Regions from separate parts of the Microbispora maris genome, predicted to be linked through region 1. Evidence: predicted binding sites of a transcription regulator. Region 1 holds the regulator's gene; the other holds the start of a gene.
What was found. The regulator HspR, encoded in region 1, represses chaperone genes until heat shock. The targets are predictions, from matches to a motif close to ANTTGAGTCNNNNNGACTCAANT.
Positions count from the first base shown of each region.

Region 2: lon (endopeptidase La) is a predicted target of HspR. The motif match lies at 1,854-1,876, and genes of this name have one in related genera.

Region 1 is NZ_JBDJAW010000004.1:310,563-319,784, forward strand. It holds gene AAH991_RS07930 (hypothetical protein) at 1-464, shown strand, start outside; gene dnaK (molecular chaperone DnaK) at 657-2,522, shown strand; gene grpE (nucleotide exchange factor GrpE) at 2,519-3,160, shown strand; gene dnaJ (molecular chaperone DnaJ) at 3,286-4,470, shown strand; gene AAH991_RS07950 (heat shock protein transcriptional repressor HspR) at 4,475-4,822, shown strand; gene clpB (ATP-dependent chaperone ClpB) at 4,846-7,437, shown strand; gene AAH991_RS07960 (hypothetical protein) at 7,535-8,821, shown strand; gene AAH991_RS07965 (hypothetical protein) at 9,016-9,222, opposite strand, start outside.
Region 2 is NZ_JBDJAW010000027.1:60,500-69,721, forward strand. It holds gene lon (endopeptidase La) at 1-1,840, opposite strand, end outside; gene AAH991_RS27690 (MFS transporter) at 2,033-3,451, shown strand; gene AAH991_RS27695 (HAD-IA family hydrolase) at 3,478-4,056, opposite strand; gene AAH991_RS27700 (hypothetical protein) at 4,087-4,920, opposite strand; gene arfB (alternative ribosome rescue aminoacyl-tRNA hydrolase ArfB) at 5,071-5,493, shown strand; gene AAH991_RS27710 (hypothetical protein) at 5,766-7,559, shown strand; gene AAH991_RS27715 (SRPBCC family protein) at 7,540-8,061, opposite strand; gene AAH991_RS27720 (hypothetical protein) at 8,058-8,300, opposite strand; gene AAH991_RS27725 (hypothetical protein) at 8,320-8,955, opposite strand; gene AAH991_RS27730 (HAD-IIA family hydrolase) at 8,998-9,222, opposite strand, start outside.

The DNA of each region.
Region 1 (9,222 bases):
CCTCGGCCTCACCCGAACAGCCGGACGGCTCCCCCACCGGCGCCGAGGCCGGCCACGGCTCGCCCGCGGCGGCCTCGCCGTCCGGCGCTCCGAGCGGCGCTCCGGGCAGTGCTCCGGGCGGTGCTCCGGGCGGTGCTCCGGGCAGTACTCCGAGCGGCGCCCCCTCTCCGGTGACCCCGGCCGGGCCCACTCTGAACCCGCGCAAGGTGCCGTGGGAGAGTGCGACTCCCACCGGCGACGGCCGGTCCCTGGACGTGGTGTGGTGGTCGGGCGTGGAGCCCTGCAACGTGCTCGACCGCGTCGAGGTGACCGAGACGGCGCGCGAGGTCACCGTCACGCTGTACGAGGGGCAGGACCGGCGCTCGCCCGACGCCATGTGCATCGCGATCGCGGTACTCAAGAGCACGAAGGTGCAGCTCAAGGCACCCCTCGACGGCCGGAAGGTCGTGGACGGCGCCAAGTAGGCCGGACGGGCCGGCGGGGGGCGCCGCCCGCCGCGAAGCAGCGAGGACGGCACGCACGCGATCGGCGATGGCGGGAAGAAATCCGCGCGTTCCAGGGTTGAGCCTCATAGACTCAAGCTGTTTGACAGAGCCCCCACCGGGGCCCCAGTATTTGAGTCTGACCGACTCAACTTTGACTACAAGGACGTACTCATGGCACGTGCGGTAGGTATCGACCTGGGGACGACCAACTCCGTCGTCTCGATCCTCGAGGGCGGCGAGCCCACGGTCATCGCGAACGCTCAGGGCTCGCGGACCACGCCGTCCGTGGTCGCGTTCGCGAAGAACGGAGAGGTTCTCGTCGGCGAGGTCGCCAAGCGGCAGGCGGTCACGAACGTCGACAGGACCATCCGCTCGGTCAAGCGCCACATGGGCACGAACTGGTCGATCGAGATCGACGGCAAGAAGTTCACGCCCCAGCAGATCAGCGCGTTCGTCCTGCAGAAGCTCAAGCAGGACGCGGAGGCGTACCTGGGCGAGAAGATCACCGACGCGGTGATCACCGTCCCGGCGTACTTCAACGACGCCCAGCGGCAGGCCACCAAGGAGGCCGGCCAGATCGCGGGCCTCAACGTGCTGCGCATCATCAACGAGCCCACCTCCGCGGCCCTGGCCTACGGCCTGGACAAGGAGAAGGACCAGACCATCCTGGTCTTCGACCTCGGCGGCGGCACCTTCGACGTGTCCCTGCTCGACGTCGGCCAGGAGGACGGGCACGGGTTCGTCGAGGTCAAGGCCACCAGCGGTGACAACCACCTGGGCGGCGACGACTGGGACCAGCGGGTCGTCGACGAGCTGGTGACCCGTTTCAAGAACGCGCACGGCGTCGACCTGTCCAAGGACAAGATGGCCCTGCAGCGCCTGCGCGAGGCGGCCGAGAAGGCCAAGATCGAGCTGTCGGCCCAGACCGAGACCACGATCAACCTGCCCTACATCACCGCCTCCTCCGAGGGCCCGCTGCACCTGGAGGAGAAGCTGACCCGGGCGGAGTTCCAGCGGATCACCGCCGACCTGCTCGAGCGCTGCAAGGGCCCCTTCAACCAGGTCATCAAGGACGCGGGGATCAAGGTCTCCGACATCGCCCACGTGGTCATGGTCGGCGGCTCCACCCGTATGCCGGCCGTGTCCGACCTGGTCAAGGAGCTGACCGGCGGCAAGGAGCCCAACAAGGGCGTGAACCCGGACGAGGTCGTGGCCATCGGCGCCGCACTCCAGGCCGGCGTCCTCAAGGGCGAGGTCAAGGACGTCCTGCTGCTCGACGTCACCCCGCTGAGCCTCGGCATCGAGACCAAGGGCGGGATCTTCACCAAGATCATCGAGCGGAACACGACGATCCCGACCAAGCGCTCGGAGGTCTTCACCACGGCCGAGGACAACCAGCCGTCGGTGCAGATCCAGGTCTACCAGGGCGAGCGTGAGATCGCGGCGTACAACAAGAAGCTGGCCACCTTCGAGCTGACCGGCATCGCCCCGGCCCCGCGCGGGATTCCGCAGATCGAGGTCACCTTCGACATCGACGCCAACGGCATCGTGAACGTCTCGGCGAAGGACCTCGGCACGGGCAAGGAGCAGTCGATGACCATCACCGGCGGCTCGGCTCTGGGCAAGGACGACATCGAGCGCATGATGCGCGAGGCGGAGTCCTATGCCGAGGAGGACAAGCAGCGCCGCGAGGAGGCCGAGGTCCGCAACAACGCGGACGCCCTGGCCTACCAGACGGAGAAGTTCCTCCGCGAGAACGACGAGAAGGTCCCGGCCGACGTCAAGACCGAGGTCAACGACTCGCTCGCCGAGCTGAAGAAGGCGCTGGAGGGCACCGACATCCCCGCCATCCGCACCGCCGCCGAGAAGCTCGCGACCGTCAGCCAGAAGATGGGCTCGGCGATCTACGCCCAGTCCCAGGCCGGCGCCGAGGGCGCCGCGGCCGACGCGGGCGCGGAGGGCGCGCAGGCGAAGGCCGACGAGGACGTGGTCGAGGCCGAGATCGTCGACGACGAGCGGGAGGGCGGCCGCAAGTGAGCCCGCGTGAGAACGGCTCCGAGGAGGAGCCGGTGATCCGCGACAACCGCAAGATCGACCCGGAGACCGGCAAGGCCCGCGACTCCGCCGGGGACGCCGCCGAGGCGGCCCCCGGGGACGACGGGGCGGAGACGGCGACGGCGCCCGCCGGGGGGTCCGCGACGGACCTGCTCGCCGAGCGCACCGCCGACCTCCAGCGGCTCCAGGCGGAGTTCAGCAACTACCGCAAGCGGGTCGATCGCGACCGGATCGCCGTCAGGGAGCAGGCCGTCGCGAGCGTGCTCACCGAACTGCTGCCGGTGCTCGACGACATCGGTCGCGCCCGCGACCACGGCGAGCTGACCGGGGGCTTCGCGAAGGTGAGCGAATCGCTGGAGGCGGCCGTCGGCAAGCTGGGCCTGACCGCCTACGGCGCGAAGGGCGACCCCTTCGACCCGACCGTGCACGAGGCCCTGCTGCACAGCTATTCGGCGGAGGTGACCGAGCCGACGTGCGTCGAGATCCTCCAGCCCGGCTACCGGGTCAACGACCGGATCCTGCGGGCCGCCCGCGTGGCCGTCGCCGAGCCGAGCGAGGAGACGGCGCCGGAGGAGACGGCGGCCGGCTCCGGCGAGTCCGGCGGGACGGACGAGAACTGAAACCGCGGAGTCTCTCCCGATCGGCGAAGATCGGGAGAGACCCGCGAGGGCGCCCGCGGCGACAGCCGCGGGATCGCCCGCGGGAACACTGATTGACTCCCCCTTTCGTGCGAAGGAAGCGATAGATGAGCACCAAGGACTACTTGGAAAAGGACTACTACGCCGTCCTTGGTGTGCCCAAGACCGCGAGCGCCGAGGAGATCAAGAAGGCGTACCGCAAGCTCGCCCGGCAGTACCACCCCGACGCCAACCCGGGGAACAAGGAGACCGAGGAGAAGTTCAAGGAGGTCTCCGAGGCGTACGACGTGCTGTCCGACGTCAAGCGGCGCAAGGAGTACGACGAGGCGCGCACCCTGTTCGGGTCGGGTGTGGGCGGCTTCGCGGGGGCGGGCGGCCCGCGCGGCGCCGGCGGCGGTTTCAATTTCGACCTCGGCGACCTGTTCGGCGGCTCGGGGTCGGGCGAGCGGATCGGGGACCTGTTCGGGGGGCTGTTCAACCGGGGCGGCGCGGGCACGGGCACGGGCACGCGCACGACCAGTGCCCGGCCCCGGCGCGGCCAGGACGTCGAATCGGAGGTGACGCTCGCCTTCGGCGAGGCGGTCGACGGCACGACCGTGTCACTCCGGCTCACCAGTTCGGCCGCCTGCACCGCCTGCGGCGGCACGGGGGCCAAGGCAGGCACCACGCCACGGGTCTGCCCGACCTGCGAGGGAACCGGGGCGGCCAGCCGCAACCTCGGCAACTTCGCCTTCTCGGAGCCGTGCCGCGACTGCCGCGGCCGGGGCCTGGTGGTCGACGACCCCTGCCCCGTCTGCGACGGCAGCGGGCGCGGCAAGAGCACCCGTACGATCCAGGCCCGCATCCCGGCCGGGGTCGGCGACGGCCAGCGCATCAGGATCAAGGGCAAGGGCGCGCCCGGTGAAAACGGCGGCCCGGCCGGCGACCTCTACGTGCTGGTCCACGTCAAGCCGCACCCCGTGTTCGGGCGCAGCGGGGAGAACCTGACCGTCACGGTCCCCGTCACCTTCCCCGAGGCCGCGCTCGGCGCCGAGATCAAGGTGCCGACTCTCCGGGGGATGCCGGTGACCCTGCGCATTCCCGAGGGGACGCCCAACGGGCGGACGTTCCGGGTGCGCGGCAGGGGGGCCTCCCGCAAGGACGGCACGAAGGGCGACCTGCTGGTCACCGTGCAGGTCGCGGTGCCCCAGAACCTCGACGACAAGGCCCGCGCGGCCCTCGAGGAGTTCAGGAACGCCACGGAGGGCCCGGACCTTCGCGAAGAGCTGATCAAGCAGGCCAGAAGCGAGTGAGCCGATGGATGCCAGGTTTTTCGACATCTCCGACGACACCCCCGTTTATGTGATCTCCGTAGCCGCCCAGCTGTCCGGGCTGCACCCGCAGACGTTGCGGCAGTACGACCGGCTCGGCCTCGTCAGCCCCGGTCGTACGGCCGGGCGGGGGCGGCTGTACTCGACAAGGGACATCGTGCTCCTGCGCGAGGTCCAGCGGCTCTCCCAGGAGCACGGCATCAACCTCGCCGGCATCAAGCGCATTCTCGAACTCGAAACCGAGAACATGCGCCTGCGCGAGGAGGTCACCCGGCTCAGGGGTGAGCTCACGATGTTGCGGGCACTGGTCCGCTACGAACTGCCACCTGCCTGACCGGCGAAACGAGGCATTCACATATGGACTACAAGCTCACCCAGAAGAGCCAGGAGGCCCTGTCCGCGGCCGTCCGGCGCGCCGCGGCGGACGGCAACCCCGAGGTCGCGCCCGCGCACCTGCTGACGACCCTGCTGGCACAGAACGGCGGCATCGCCGGGTCGCTGCTGCAGGCCGTCGGGGCGGACCCCCGGCGGCTGCGCGCCCAGGCCGAGGAGCTGCTCGAGCGGCTGCCCAAGGCGCAGGGCTCCACCGTGAGCGCGCCGTCCAGCTCGCGCCAGCTGCTGACCGTCCTCAACACCGCCGCACAGCGGGCCAAGCAGCTCGAGGACGAGTACGTCTCGACCGAGCACCTGCTGGTCGGGCTCGCCGCCGACGGCGGGCAGGTCGCCGACCTGCTGAAGGCCGCGGGCGCCACTCCCGACGCGCTGCTCGAGGCGTTCGAGAAGGTCCGCGGGCACGCCAGGGTGACCAGCGAGACCCCCGAAGACACCTACCAGGCGCTGGAGAAGTACGGCGTCGACCTCACCGAGCGGGCGCGGTCCGGCAAGCTCGACCCGGTGATCGGCCGCGACAGTGAGATCCGCCGGGTCATCCAGGTGCTGTCGCGCCGCACCAAGAACAACCCCGTGCTGATCGGCGAGCCCGGTGTCGGCAAGACCGCCGTCGTCGAGGGCCTCGCCCAGCGGATCGTCGCCGGCGACGTGCCCGAGAGCCTGCGCAACAAGCGCCTGGTCGCGCTCGACCTCGGCGCGATGGTCGCGGGTGCGAAGTATCGCGGCGAGTTCGAGGAACGCCTCAAGGCCGTGCTCACCGAGATCAAGGAGAGCAACGGCCAGATCGTGACGTTCATCGACGAGCTGCACACGATGGTGGGCGCGGGCGCCGCCGAGGGCGCGATGGACGCCGGCAACATGCTCAAGCCCATGCTGGCCCGCGGTGAGCTGCGCATGATCGGCGCCACCACGCTCGACGAGTACCGCGAGCGCATCGAGAAGGACCCGGCCCTGGAGCGGCGGTTCCAGCAGGTCTACGTGGGCGAGCCGACGGTCGAGGACACGATCGCGATCCTGCGCGGGCTCAAGGGCCGCTACGAGGCGCACCACCAGGTGCAGATCTCCGACAGCGCACTGGTCGCCGCCGCCACGCTCTCCGACCGGTACATCACGGCGCGGTTCCTCCCCGACAAGGCGATCGACCTCGTGGACGAGTCCATGTCGCGGCTGCGCATGGAGATCGACTCGCGGCCGGTGGAGATCGACCAGCTCCAGCGGAGCGTGGACCGCCTCAAGATGGAGGAGCTCGCGCTCGCCAAGGAGACCGACGAGGCCAGCCGCCAGCGCCTGGAGAAGCTCCGCGAGGAGCTGGCCAACCGGCAGGAGGACCTCAACGCCCTGGTCAGCCGGTGGGAGCGGGAGAAGGCCGGTCTCAACAAGGTCGGCGAGCTGAAAAAGCAGCTCGACGAGGCGCGCGGCGCGGCCGAGCGGGCCCAGCGCGACGGCGACTTCGAGGCCGCGTCCCGGCTCATGTACGGCGACGTCCCCCGCCTGGAGAAGGAGCTCGCGGAGGCGACCAAGGCCGCCGAGACGGCGGAGGCCGAGGCCGAGCCCATGGTGAAGGAGGAGGTGGGCCCCGACGACATCGCCGAGGTCATCTCCTCGTGGACCGGCATTCCCGCGGGACGGCTGCTCGAGGGCGAGACCGCCAAGCTGCTGCGGATGGAGGACGAGCTGGGCAGGCGCCTGATCGGCCAGAGCGAGGCGGTCCAGGCCGTCTCCGACGCCGTACGGCGGGCGCGGGCCGGCATCGCCGACCCCGACCGGCCCACCGGCTCGTTCCTGTTCCTCGGCCCGACCGGCGTCGGCAAGACCGAGCTGGCCAAGGCGCTCGCCGAGTTCCTGTTCGACGACGAGCGGGCGATGACCCGCATCGACATGAGCGAGTACAGCGAGAAGCACAGCGTGGCCCGCCTGGTCGGCGCGCCGCCCGGATACGTCGGCTACGAGGAGGGCGGCCAGCTCACCGAGGCCGTGCGGCGCAGGCCCTACACCGTGGTGCTGCTCGACGAGATCGAGAAGGCCCACCCGGAGGTCTTCGACATCCTGCTCCAGGTGCTCGACGACGGCCGGCTCACCGACGGGCAGGGCCGGACGGTCGACTTCCGCAACACGATCCTGATCCTCACCTCGAACATCGGCTCGCAGTTCCTCGTGGATCCCACGATGGAGAACCAGGCCAAGCGCGACGCCGTGATGAACGCGGTGCGGGCCTCGTTCAAGCCCGAGTTCCTCAACCGGCTCGACGACATCATCGTGTTCGACGCGCTGGGCACCGAGGAGCTGTCGCAGATCGTGGACCTGCAGGTCACCCGGCTCGCCCGGCGCCTGTCCGACCGGCGGCTCACGCTGACCGTCACCCCCGCGGCCCGCGACTGGCTCGCGCTCACCGGCTACGACCCGTTGTACGGTGCGCGCCCGCTGCGCCGCCTGATCCAGTCGGCGATCGGCGACCGGCTCGCCAAGGAGCTGCTGTCGGGGACCATCCGGGACGGTGACGAGGTAATCGTCGACTTTGACGAGGCAGGCGACACGCTGACGATCCGGGCCGTTCGGTAAGGTCTTTCCCACCATTGGGGCAAGCGCGCCCCGCCCTTCCCCCTCGCTGCTACGTTCGGCGTTCGTCGGACTACCGTACGCGATCAGGGGGACGTGGATGTCCAGGACATCACGAAGTATTCGAGGGCGGTGCGTCGCGCTTGCGGCGGTCACGGCCGGAGTGAGCTGGCTGACCGGGGGCGCGGCGATGGCGAAGGACGGCGCGCTGGCCGACGCCTGCCGGACTCAGAGCGGCGACGTCACAGGCCGCGACGTCACAGGCCGCGGCGTCATGGACCGTGACGTCCCGGGCCGCGACGCCACGGGCGGGCTGACCACCCTCGCTCCGGCGGCGGGCGTGCTGAGCATCGCCGACGCGGCCGGAGCGGCCGCCGGTCAGGGACGCAACTCCCTGCCTACCGCCCCCGCCACGACCACGCGGTCCGTCCCGGCGGCGCTGCCGGCCGTGCCCGGCCCCCGCACCCTGCCGGCCGTGCCGGGTCCCCGTACGCTGCCGGGTGCGATGACCGGCGCGGCTCCCGCCGCGGCCAAGGCCGCACCCGCCGTCCCCGCGGCGGACGCCAAGACCCTGTTCCCGGCCAGGAGCACCGTGCCCCTCCTCGCCGTCGCCCCGGCCAAGCCGAGCGCCGCGAACGCCTGCGCTCCCCAGGCGCTGCGAACCGCGCCGGCCGCACATGAGCGGGAGCACCCCGCCACGCAGGGGCACCCGAAGAAGGGCCACCGGAATCCGAAGCCGGAGGGCGAACCGGCGGGCGCCCCGTCCCGCGACGACGCGGCCCGCGGCACGCTGCCCCATAATCCGGGGGCACAGAACCCGGGGGCGCAGAACCCGGGGGCGCAGAACACCTCACCGCGCAGGCCGGAGGCACGCAAGCCGGGAGCGCAGAAGCCGGATGCGCAGAACCAGGGCACGCAGGGCACTCTGACGCCCGAGGGCGTCTCCAACAGCAACAGTTCGCAGAGCGCCGCCTCGGGCCAGGAGCAGAGCACGCGGACCTTCCCGGCGCGGGACCGCCGCCACCGCAAGGGGCACCATCCCCACAAGCCGGGGCTCGTGCCGCCGGCGCAGGCCACGAACCAGGCGGGTCAGGCCGGCCGGCCGGCGACCGGCACGCGCAACGCCTCCCTGCCGGAGGGCGAGCGCAAGAAGGGGGCCAAGGACAGGCGTCAACGGCACGACGGCGTACGGGGGACCGCTCCGGTCGTGCGGCCCGACGCCGCCGACGGCCGGCACGTGCCGCGGATGCAGCCGCGCGAGTACCCCAAGGCGGCCGCGCGCGGGCAGAACGGCGACATCACCGCACCGGCCGCCCTCACCAAGGCGACGGGCACGCGCGCGGTGACCGACCTGGCCACCGCGACCGGCAAGAAACTCCTGCCCTAACCCGCCGTACGTCCCGGGCGGGACGGGCGAAGACGGCGGCCTGCGGCCCGGGTTCGACGGCCGGGCCGTCGCCCCGCCCCCACCCGGCTTCACCCCGGCACCGACCCGCCGGAACACCGAAGACAGCGAGACCCGAGACAGCGAGACTCCAAGGGGCCGTGGTTCACGGCCCCTTTCGCATGGGCTCGAGAGGCTCAGCGAGAGACGTCGAGGAGAGCGTCGAGGTCGTCCTCGGGCAGGCCGAGGTCGACCCGGATGCGGTAGCGGGTGCGCAGCAGGGAGTCGCGGATGCCCGCTCCCGCACCCCCGCAGGCCCGGATCCCGTCGGTGGCCCACTCGTGCGCCGCGTCGAGGTCGCCGTACGCCACGAGCGTCTCGGCCACGGTCAGCGCGGTGGCCGG
Region 2 (9,222 bases), on a different contig from region 1:
CGTAGAGGACGTCACCGCCCGCGCCGGTCACCGCGAGACCGGTCGCCACGCCCGGCACCGCCGTACGCTGGCGCGCCTCCGGCAGGGACGACTCGGGCACGTGACGCGGCCGGCCCAGGTAGGAGACGAGGTCGTCCGCCGTCACCGTCACCGGAAGCCCCGCCTCGCCGAGGGCGACGTTCGCCGTCACCTTCCGCAGGATCCGGGCGATCGAGCGCTCGAGGGAGCGGACGCCGGCCTCGCGGGTGTACTCGCCCGCCAGGCGGCGCAGCGCCGCCTCCTCCACCGTCACGTCGTCGGCGGTGAGACCGGCCTTCTCCAGGTTGCGCGGGAGCAGGTGGTCGCGGGCGATGGCGACCTTCTCGTCCTCGGTGTAGCCGTCGAGCGTGACGATCTCCATGCGGTCCAGCAGCGGCCCGGGCACCTGCTCGAGCACGTTGGCCGTGGCGAGGAACAGCACGTCGCTCAGGTCGAGCTCGACCTCCAGGTAGTGGTCGCGGAACGTGTGGTTCTGCGCCGGGTCGAGCACCTCGAGCAGCGCCGCCGTCGGGTCGCCCCGGTAGTCGGCGCCGACCTTGTCGATCTCGTCCAGCAGCACGACCGGGTTCATCGAGCCCGCCTCGCGGATCGCCCGGACGATACGGCCGGGCAGCGCGCCGACGTACGTCCGCCGGTGACCGCGGATCTCCGCCTCGTCGCGGACGCCGCCGAGGGCGACCCGGACGAACTCACGGCCCATGGCGCGGGCGACGGACTCGCCGAGCGAGGTCTTGCCGACTCCGGGAGGCCCGGCCAGCGCGAGGACGGCGCCGCTGCGGCGGCCGCCGACGACGCCGAGGCCCTGGTCGGCCCTGCGCTTGCGGACCGCGAGGTACTCGACGATGCGGTCCTTCACGTCGTCCAGGCCGGTGTGGTCGGCGTCGAGCACCGCGCGGGCTCCGGCGATGTCGTAGGAGTCGGTCGTGTGGACGTTCCACGGGATGTCCAGCACGGTGTCGAGCCAGGTGCGGATCCAGCCGCTCTCGGGCGACTGGTCCGAGGCCCGCTCCAGCTTGCCGACCTCCTTGAGCGCGGCCTCCCTGACCTTCTCCGGCAGGTCGGCGGCCTCGATGCGGGCGCGGTAGTCCTCCTCCTCGTCCGAGGGGTCGCCGTTGAGCTCGGAGAGCTCCTTGCGGACGGCCGCGAGCTGCTGGCGGAGCAGGAACTCGCGCTGCTGCTTCTCCATGCCCTCCTGGACGTCCTTGCGGATGGTCTCGGCGACGTCCATCTCCGCGAGGTGGTCACGGGCCCAGCCGACCAGCTTGTCGAGACGCTCGGCCGGATCGTCGAGCTCCAGCAGCAGCAGCTTCTGCTGGGTGGTCAGCCAGGGCGCGTACCCCGAGCTGTCGGCGAGGACCGCGGGGTCCTTGATCTGGTTGACGGCGTCGACGACCTGCCACGCGCCCCGCTTCTGCAGGATCGTGGTCGTCAGGGCCTTGTACTCCTTGGCGAGCTCCTCGGCCCTGGGCCCGGCGGCGGCCGGCTCCAGAACCGTCGCCTCGACCCACAGGGCCGCGCCGGGGCCGGTGGTGCCGGTGCCGACGCGCATGCGGTCGACGCCCCGGACGACGGCCGCGGGCTCCCCGCCCGGCAGCCTGCCGACCTGTTCCACGACCGCGCTCACCCCCACGGGTCCGTAGCGGCCGTCTACGCGGGGCACCAGCAGGACCGTGCTCTCGCCATTGGCGCGGGCGGCGTCGATGGCCGCGCGGACCTCGGAGTCCGACAGATCGAGGGGCACGACCATGCCGGGCAGGACGACCTCGTCGTCGAGCGGAAGGACGGGAAGGATCTGGGACATCAGCACTCCAGTAGGTTGAGTTATGTCGGCTCAACTAACAGGAGTCCGATCCTGTTCCCTGTTCTGCGCCAGTTCGCTGTGAGCGATCGTAATCGTGTAATCCTTCTTCATGACGCGTTCGCCCTCCCCTTGGCGCATGATGCGTCCATGACATCCGGACATATTCGGCTTCGCTCGGCACCAGGCCGATGGGTGCTGCTCACCACCGTCCTCGGGTCGGGCATGGCGACGCTCGACGGCACCGTGGTCAACGTGGCCCTTCCCGCTCTCGGACGCGACCTGCACGCCGGGATGTCCGGTCTCCAGTGGACCGTGAACGCGTACACGCTCACCATGGCCGCGCTCATCCTGCTGGGCGGATCGCTGGGCGACCGGCTGGGCAGGCGGAAGGTCTTCGTCGCCGGGGTGGTCTGGTTCGCCCTGGCCTCCGCCCTGTGCGGGGCCGCGCCGAACACGCCCGTGCTCGTGCTCGCCCGTGCGCTCCAGGGCGTCGGCGCGGCCCTGCTGATCCCCGGGTCCCTGGCGATCATCCAGGCGAGCTACGCGCCGGACGACCGGCCCCGCGCCGTCGGCGCCTGGTCGGGCCTGGGCGGCGTGGCCGCCGCGCTCGGGCCGCTGCTCGGCGGCTGGCTCGTGGAGGCGGCCGGCTGGTGGTGGGTGTTCCTGCTCAACCTGCCGCTCGCGGCCGTCGTGGCCGGCGTCGCCGCCCGGCACGTGCCCGAGACCCGGGACGCCGGGCCGCACGGCCGCTTCGACGTGCTCGGGACCGTTCTCGCCGCCCCCGCGCTGGCCGGGCTGACGTACGGCCTGATCCTCGCGGGTGACGGCCTGGTGCCGCTGGCCGCCGGGCTCGTCCTGAGCGCCTGCTTCGTGGTGGTGGAGATCCGGCGCTCCCCCCGCTCCCTCGTCCCCGTGGGGGTCTTCGCCTCGCGGGAGTTCACCGCGGTCAACGTCGTCACGCTGGTCATGTACGCGGCGATGGGCCTGGTGTTCTTCCTGCTGGTCGTCCAGCTCCAGGTGTCCGCCGGCTTCTCTCCCGTCGCCGCCGGGTCGGCGATGCTCCCGGTCACGGTCCTCATGCTGCTTCTGTCGCCCCGGGCGGGCGAGCTGGCGGCCAAGGTGGGCCCGCGTCTGCTCATGACGGGCGGCATCCTGCTGTGCGCGGCCGGGTTGCTGCTGATGAGCCGCATCGCCCCCGGCTCGTCCTATCTCGCCGACGTGATGCCCGCGGCGGTCGTGTTCGGGCTCGGCCTGTCCGCCGCCGTCGCCCCGCTCACCGCGACCGTGCTCGCCACGGCGGAGGAGCGGTACGCGGGCGTCGCAAGCGGGATCAACAACGCCCTGGCCAGGACGGGCGGCCTCCTGGCCGTCGCCGCCGTCCCGCCCCTGGTGGGGCTGACGGGGGACGCCTACGACTCCCCGGCGGCGTTCACCGGGGGGTTCCGCACGTCGATGCTGGTCGGCGCGGTCATGATGGCCGTCGCCGCGGTCGTCACGTTCCTCACGATCAGGACGAACGTCCTCGCGGCCGCGCCCGAACCGCCCGCCCCCGGCTGCCCGGTCGACGCACCACCCCTCGAACCCCGCCCTCCGGCGAGTTCGGGCGCCTGACGCGGGAGGTCCGCGCGCCCGCGGGCTCAGCCCAGCAGCGTCTTGAGGTCCTCGCGCAGGGCGGCGGCGTCGCGGAAGTGGACGGCGGCGAGCCCGGCCCGCTCGGCCGCCGCGACGTTCTCCAGCCGGTCGTCCACGAAGACGAGGTCTGCGGGGGCGACCCCGAGCCAGGCCACGGTCTCGTGGAAGATCTCCGCCTCCGGCTTCACCCGGCCCATCCTGCCGCTGTAGAAACGCGGGCCTATCGGACGCATGAACGGCAGCCCGTCGATGCCCTCGGCGACGCAGACCGGCATGTTGGACAGCAGCGCCATGGGCACCCCGACCCCGGCCAGCTCGTCGATGATCGCCACGGTCTCCTCGTTGGGCCGCGACCAGCTCGCCACGTCGAGGGCGACGACCGCCTCCAGGTCCGCACCGGCCATCGGCCTGCCGTACACGTGGGACCAGTACGCGGCGGGGTCGAGCGAGCCCCGGTCGAAGTCGAGCCGCACCTCCCAGTAGCGGTCCTCGAACCCCGGATCACCTCCCGCCATGCGCGCGACGTCCTCGGGGGCCTGGGGAAGCGACACGACATTGCCGTAGTCGAAAAGCACAGTCTTCATGGTCGTACGATCATAACCCGTGTTCGGAACTCAGGACACGTAGGTCTCGAGGTACTCGTTGGCGCTCCCGCAGCGCAGGTAGTTGCGCACGGTGTGGAAGTCGAGCCAGTCGATGTCGCAGGAGACGTCCCGCTCGACGCCGTCGAAGCACGACGCCAGCACGGCCGGGATGGCGGCGATGTCGTCCTTGTCGGCGATGTTGACCCAGCGGCGCACCCCCGGCGGACGGGCCCCCCTGCCCCGCACCGGGACCGGCGCGAGCCGCTCGAAGACGACGTCGCGCATGCCGAGCGGGCTGCCCAGCGTCACGAACAGGTCGACCGAGATATCGGGATGCGCCCACAGCGCCTCGTACGCCACGACGCTGCCGAGCGAATGCGCGACGACCACCCGGGGACGGCGCCTGCGCACGACGCCGGCCACCGCGTCGCGGGCCCGCACCCGCGGGTCGCCACCGCCCAGGTAGGCGGCCACCTCCGGGCAGAAGTCCTGCGCGAAGCGCACCGCCTGCGGGCCCATCCTCGTCAGCAGCCACTCGGCCAGCCGGTGGGCGAGACCCGTGAGCGACTCCCCCGCCACGTCCCGGAAGGGCCCGCCGAGCTGGGCCGCCCAGTCGGCGAGCACCAGCTTGGCCGGCGCCTCCATCTGCCGGGGCGGCTTCGGCGGCCCGCCGTGCAGGTGATGGGCGTAGTAGGCGATCTCGGCGAAGTACTCTCCGGTGCCGTCCCCGCGCCCGGTCAGGCCCTGGTGCAGATAGGCGTTCCACTTCGCCCGCATGGCCTCGGCGGCGCCGTCCGCCGACCGGCCCGCCTCCTCGTAGTAGTGGTACTTGCCGATGCCGTGGACGCCCACGATCGAGGTCATGCTCCGTCATCCCTTCGCCGGAATACCGGGGGTCACTGTGCACGACGCGATGGACCGCGACAACCACCGGCGAAGTTCACGGTGATAAATGGCGAGCGGTGGTGGTATTCACCGAGATAAGTTGGTCGTCCCGATCGAGGAAGGAACGTCATGACAGGCCCGTTGCACGTGCGCGGCTCGATCGTCGTGCCCGAGGCGGAGCTCGCCTGGCGTTTCTCCCGCTCCTCGGGCCCCGGCGGTCAGGGCGTCAACACCACCGACAGCCGGGTCGAGCTGAGCTTCGACCTCGCGCACACGGCCGCCCTCGGCCCGGCGCTGAAGGCCCGCGCGGCCGAACGGCTCGCCGCCCGCCTCGTGGACGGCGTGATCACGGTGGCGGCCTCGGAGCACCGCTCGCAGCTGCGCAACCGGGAGGCGGCGCGGGAACGGCTCGCCGCCCTGCTCCGCGACGCGGTCGCGCCGCCGCCGAAGCGCCGCCGCCCGACCAAGCCGTCCAAGGGCGCGGTCGAGCGCCGCCTCGCGGCCAAGAAGCACCGCTCCGACCTCAAGCGCCTGCGCCGCGCCGAGGGCTGAGCCCACCCCCTGCAGCACCGCCCCAGACGGCGAAAACGGCCATATCAAACGGCGTCCTCAATGAAGCGACAATCGGTGGGATAAGAGCTCGCCGAGGTTCGTTTGCCGCTCCGGCCGCCGCGGAAATTCGGCGTACATCGATCCGTTCACGGATCACGGAGCGGACATTCTCGCCACCAGGAAGAACTCGGGCATTCTGGCGAGAATTGATTAAAGGGGTGCAATTGCCCACACTCAGCGACTTTGTCAGAGCCTTCGCGATAAGTGCCGCCTTGACCGTCGCCTGTCCCCTGCTGGACGGCGTCGCCACAGCCACCGTGGAGGTGGATTCCGTCGGCACCGCCGGCCTTTCTCCCACGCCGCCGTACGGCGGACCCGGCGGCGCTTCGCATGGCGGCGGGAACAAGAACAAGAACAAGAACAAGAAGAGGCAGCGGCAGTATTCGCACCAGAAGAACGCGCAGAAGCAACACGCGCTGCGAGATCTCACCCAGATCCTGGCACCGCTCCAGAAAGCCGGCACGGACACCCGGGCGCTGCCCTACAACTGGCAGGCCGCGGACGCGAAGACGGCTCCGTGGACCGGCCTGCACGGCGTTCACAGTGTGGACGACAGGTCGCGGGACAAGCAGGTCGTCCGCGACCCGGCGCCGGGGACCGCAGCGGACCCGGCTGCGGATCCAGCCGTCGACCCGCCCGCGGACCCGCCGGCAGACCCGCCCGCGACCCCCGTGGTGGGGGCGCAACCCGTCCCGACCCCGGTCCCGATGCGCACCACGGGCACCGGCGACTACACCCTGAGCTGGAACGACCGCAACCCGCAGGGGAACACGTACGGCGACCTCATCCAGCAACTCCGCCAGGACCTCCAGTTCACGCAGCCCGGCTACAGCTACACGAAGGTGTCGGAACTGCTGGCCGCCTCCCTGCCCGGCGGCCCCTTCGCCAACCGGAGATGCCCTGCCCCGATGGAGGACAGCGGGGCGCTGGTCACCCCTCAGGGTGAGCGGGTCCGCAACGTGACCGACTGGTTCTGCCTGGCGCCCGACGACACCGATGGCATGTGGACGCCGCAGGGGATCAGCGGCACCTGGGACTCGACCGCCCAGGGGACGGCCTACGACGACACCGCCAGGGCGTTCGTGTTCACCTGGCACGGGCCGGCCAACAACTCGTCGCGCGTGACCTTCCTGAACGAGGTGGGAGTCGGGCCGTTCAACCATTACGAGCACGTTCTTCTGGTGAATCCGTTCAGGGACGCGAGCGGTCCCGTCTCCTTCGATCCCATGAGCATCCACGCCGGCGGAGTCGTCTGGTATCACCAATATCTGCTGATCGCCGACGACAGCAAGGAAAATCCGGAGAACAACGGGATCCTCGTCTTCGACCTGCGCGACCTCTTCGATCTGGGATTGAGCGCGGTCAGCGACATCACCGACACCGGGAGGCCCATCGGCCTGCACAACGGCACCTACTATTCCCAGGGAAACCGGTACATCCTGCCCCTGCGAGGCATCTGGCGGCCACAGGTCACCGGCGTGCGGTGCGCGTCCATGAGCAGCCCGCCGTGCTTCGGATATCTCGGCCTCGACCGGAGCACGAGTCCGCCGAGCGTGCTCACCGGTGAATGGTGCGACGCCCGGCAGCCCACGCCCACCTGCAGGCCGGCCTCACCGCAGGCGGCGGCCCCGACAGGCCGCGTCGCGCGGTACAGGATGGCCCCCGACAACAGCGCATGCGACCGCGGGTGCCTCGCGTACGGCTCGGACGGCAGGGCGCGCGCGACCGCGGCGTACACGCAGCCGACCCCCTGGACGCAGGGCGGCATCTCGTGGAACGGCCTCTACCAGTTCACGATGAGCAACAACAAGACGGCCACCCTGGGCCGGCGGTACGACGCGGTCCCGGGGCAGCCGCCGGTGCCGCACTTCGCGGCCAGGGGTGTGCAGGAGCTCTACTGGCACCGAGCCGGCGGCCCGGCCCAGCCTCCGATCCTGTGGTCGATCACCGAAGGGGAAGGGGTGAAGAACCGGGTGTTGTACGGCGTCAATCCCTGGATCCCGTAGGCCGGCGCGGCGAGTCGCTCTCCCCGGAGGCTCCGTCTCCGGGGAGAGCCCCCGACGCCCGCGCGAGATGGGCGGCGATGGCGTCCTCCCAGGAGCGCAGGAACGCGGGGTATCCGGCGGCGAACTCGGCCAGCTCGGCCTCCGCCCCGGCGGTCAGCGGGGTGAGGTCGTAGGTGACCGTCACGTCGCTGTGACTCTGCGGGAGGGGCGCGAGCGTCACGCCGACGGTCCCCGCGTGGACCCCCTCGCGAACGCGGGCGTAGGAGACCGACCGGCCGGGCTCACGGTCCACGACGATCCACGTGGTGGTCGCGTCATCCCCGTGGGTCTGGAACACCGTCCCGGACGCGGTGTCGTCCTCGGTCCCCTCCGGGAACCGCGGATCCCATCCCTCCACCCAGTCACGTTCGCCGTACGGCGTGAACAGCCGGAACGCCTCGGCGGGCGGGAGCGCGACCCGCAGCCGGCCGGTCAGGCGGCGACGCCGCGGCCCGGCGCTCACCTCTCCTCCAGCCGGTGGGCGTCGGCCGCGGTGAGCGTCAGGCCGTAGACCTCCCTGAGCTGCCCGATCTTCGCGAGGGTCTCCGGCCCGAACGGCGCCCTGCCCTCGAAGGCGTGCAGGACGATCCCCTCGACCAGATCGCCGAGGGACATGTCCAGGTATTCGGCCAGGCCCTTGAGCACCTTCAACGTGTTGCGCTCGATGCGCAGACCGGTCTGCGCGCGCTCAACTGTTACCATGTTACCAAGATAACATCGTTCACAGTCGTCGGTCCTGCATCTCCCAGATGTGGTCGGCCACGTGCCAGACGATGCGACGCGCGGCGTATCGGACGGGCCAGCCCTCACCACCGGGAGGGAATGCCTCGGCGGGCCGCTCGAGCGCCCGCGCGATGTCCGCGCGCATGGCGACGAGGCCGGCCTCGTCCTTGAAGGGCTTGTGCCGCACGCCGATCTTCCGGGCGTACGCGCGCTCTGCCTCCACGACGTGGGAGACCATCTTGTCCCGGTCCCTGCCCCCGCCCCTGGGGCCCTTGCGCAGTTCCTCGGGAGACGCGGCGGCCACCTCCGCGAACACCGCCCACGCCGCGCGGGCGAGGGCGGCCGTACGCGCGGCCTCCGGCGCCTCCACCGGTTCCCGGTCGAAGTCCGGGATGGCGGAGATCGCGCCGAAGTCCGTCGTGCTGTCGCCCTGCACGCGCGCGACGACCTCCGGTTCCCCCGGCGCGAACTCCAGCCCGGCCCGCTCGGCGATCACCCGGAAGCGCGGCGTGTAGTCCACGAGTGTGCCGAGCGCGGCCTCCTCGGTCTTGCCGATGCGGCACCAGCCCGGCCAGTCGATCGAACAGGCGAAGACCCTCTTGGGGCCGATTTCCAGGTAGACGCGATGGTTCATGCCGGCCAGCATGGCAGCCGTACCTGACAGGCTCCGGCAGGTTCAGACCAGGTCGATGAGATCGGCCACGGAGTTGACCACCTGGGTGGGCCGGAACGGGTACCGGTCGATCTGGTCCTTCTGCGTGACGCCGGTGAGCACGAGGATCGTGTGCAGGCCGGCCTCGATGCCGCAGACCACATCGGTGTCCATCCGGTCACCGATCATGGCGGTGGTCTCGCTGTGCGCGTCGATCTGGTTGAGCGCGCTGCGCATCATCATCGGGTT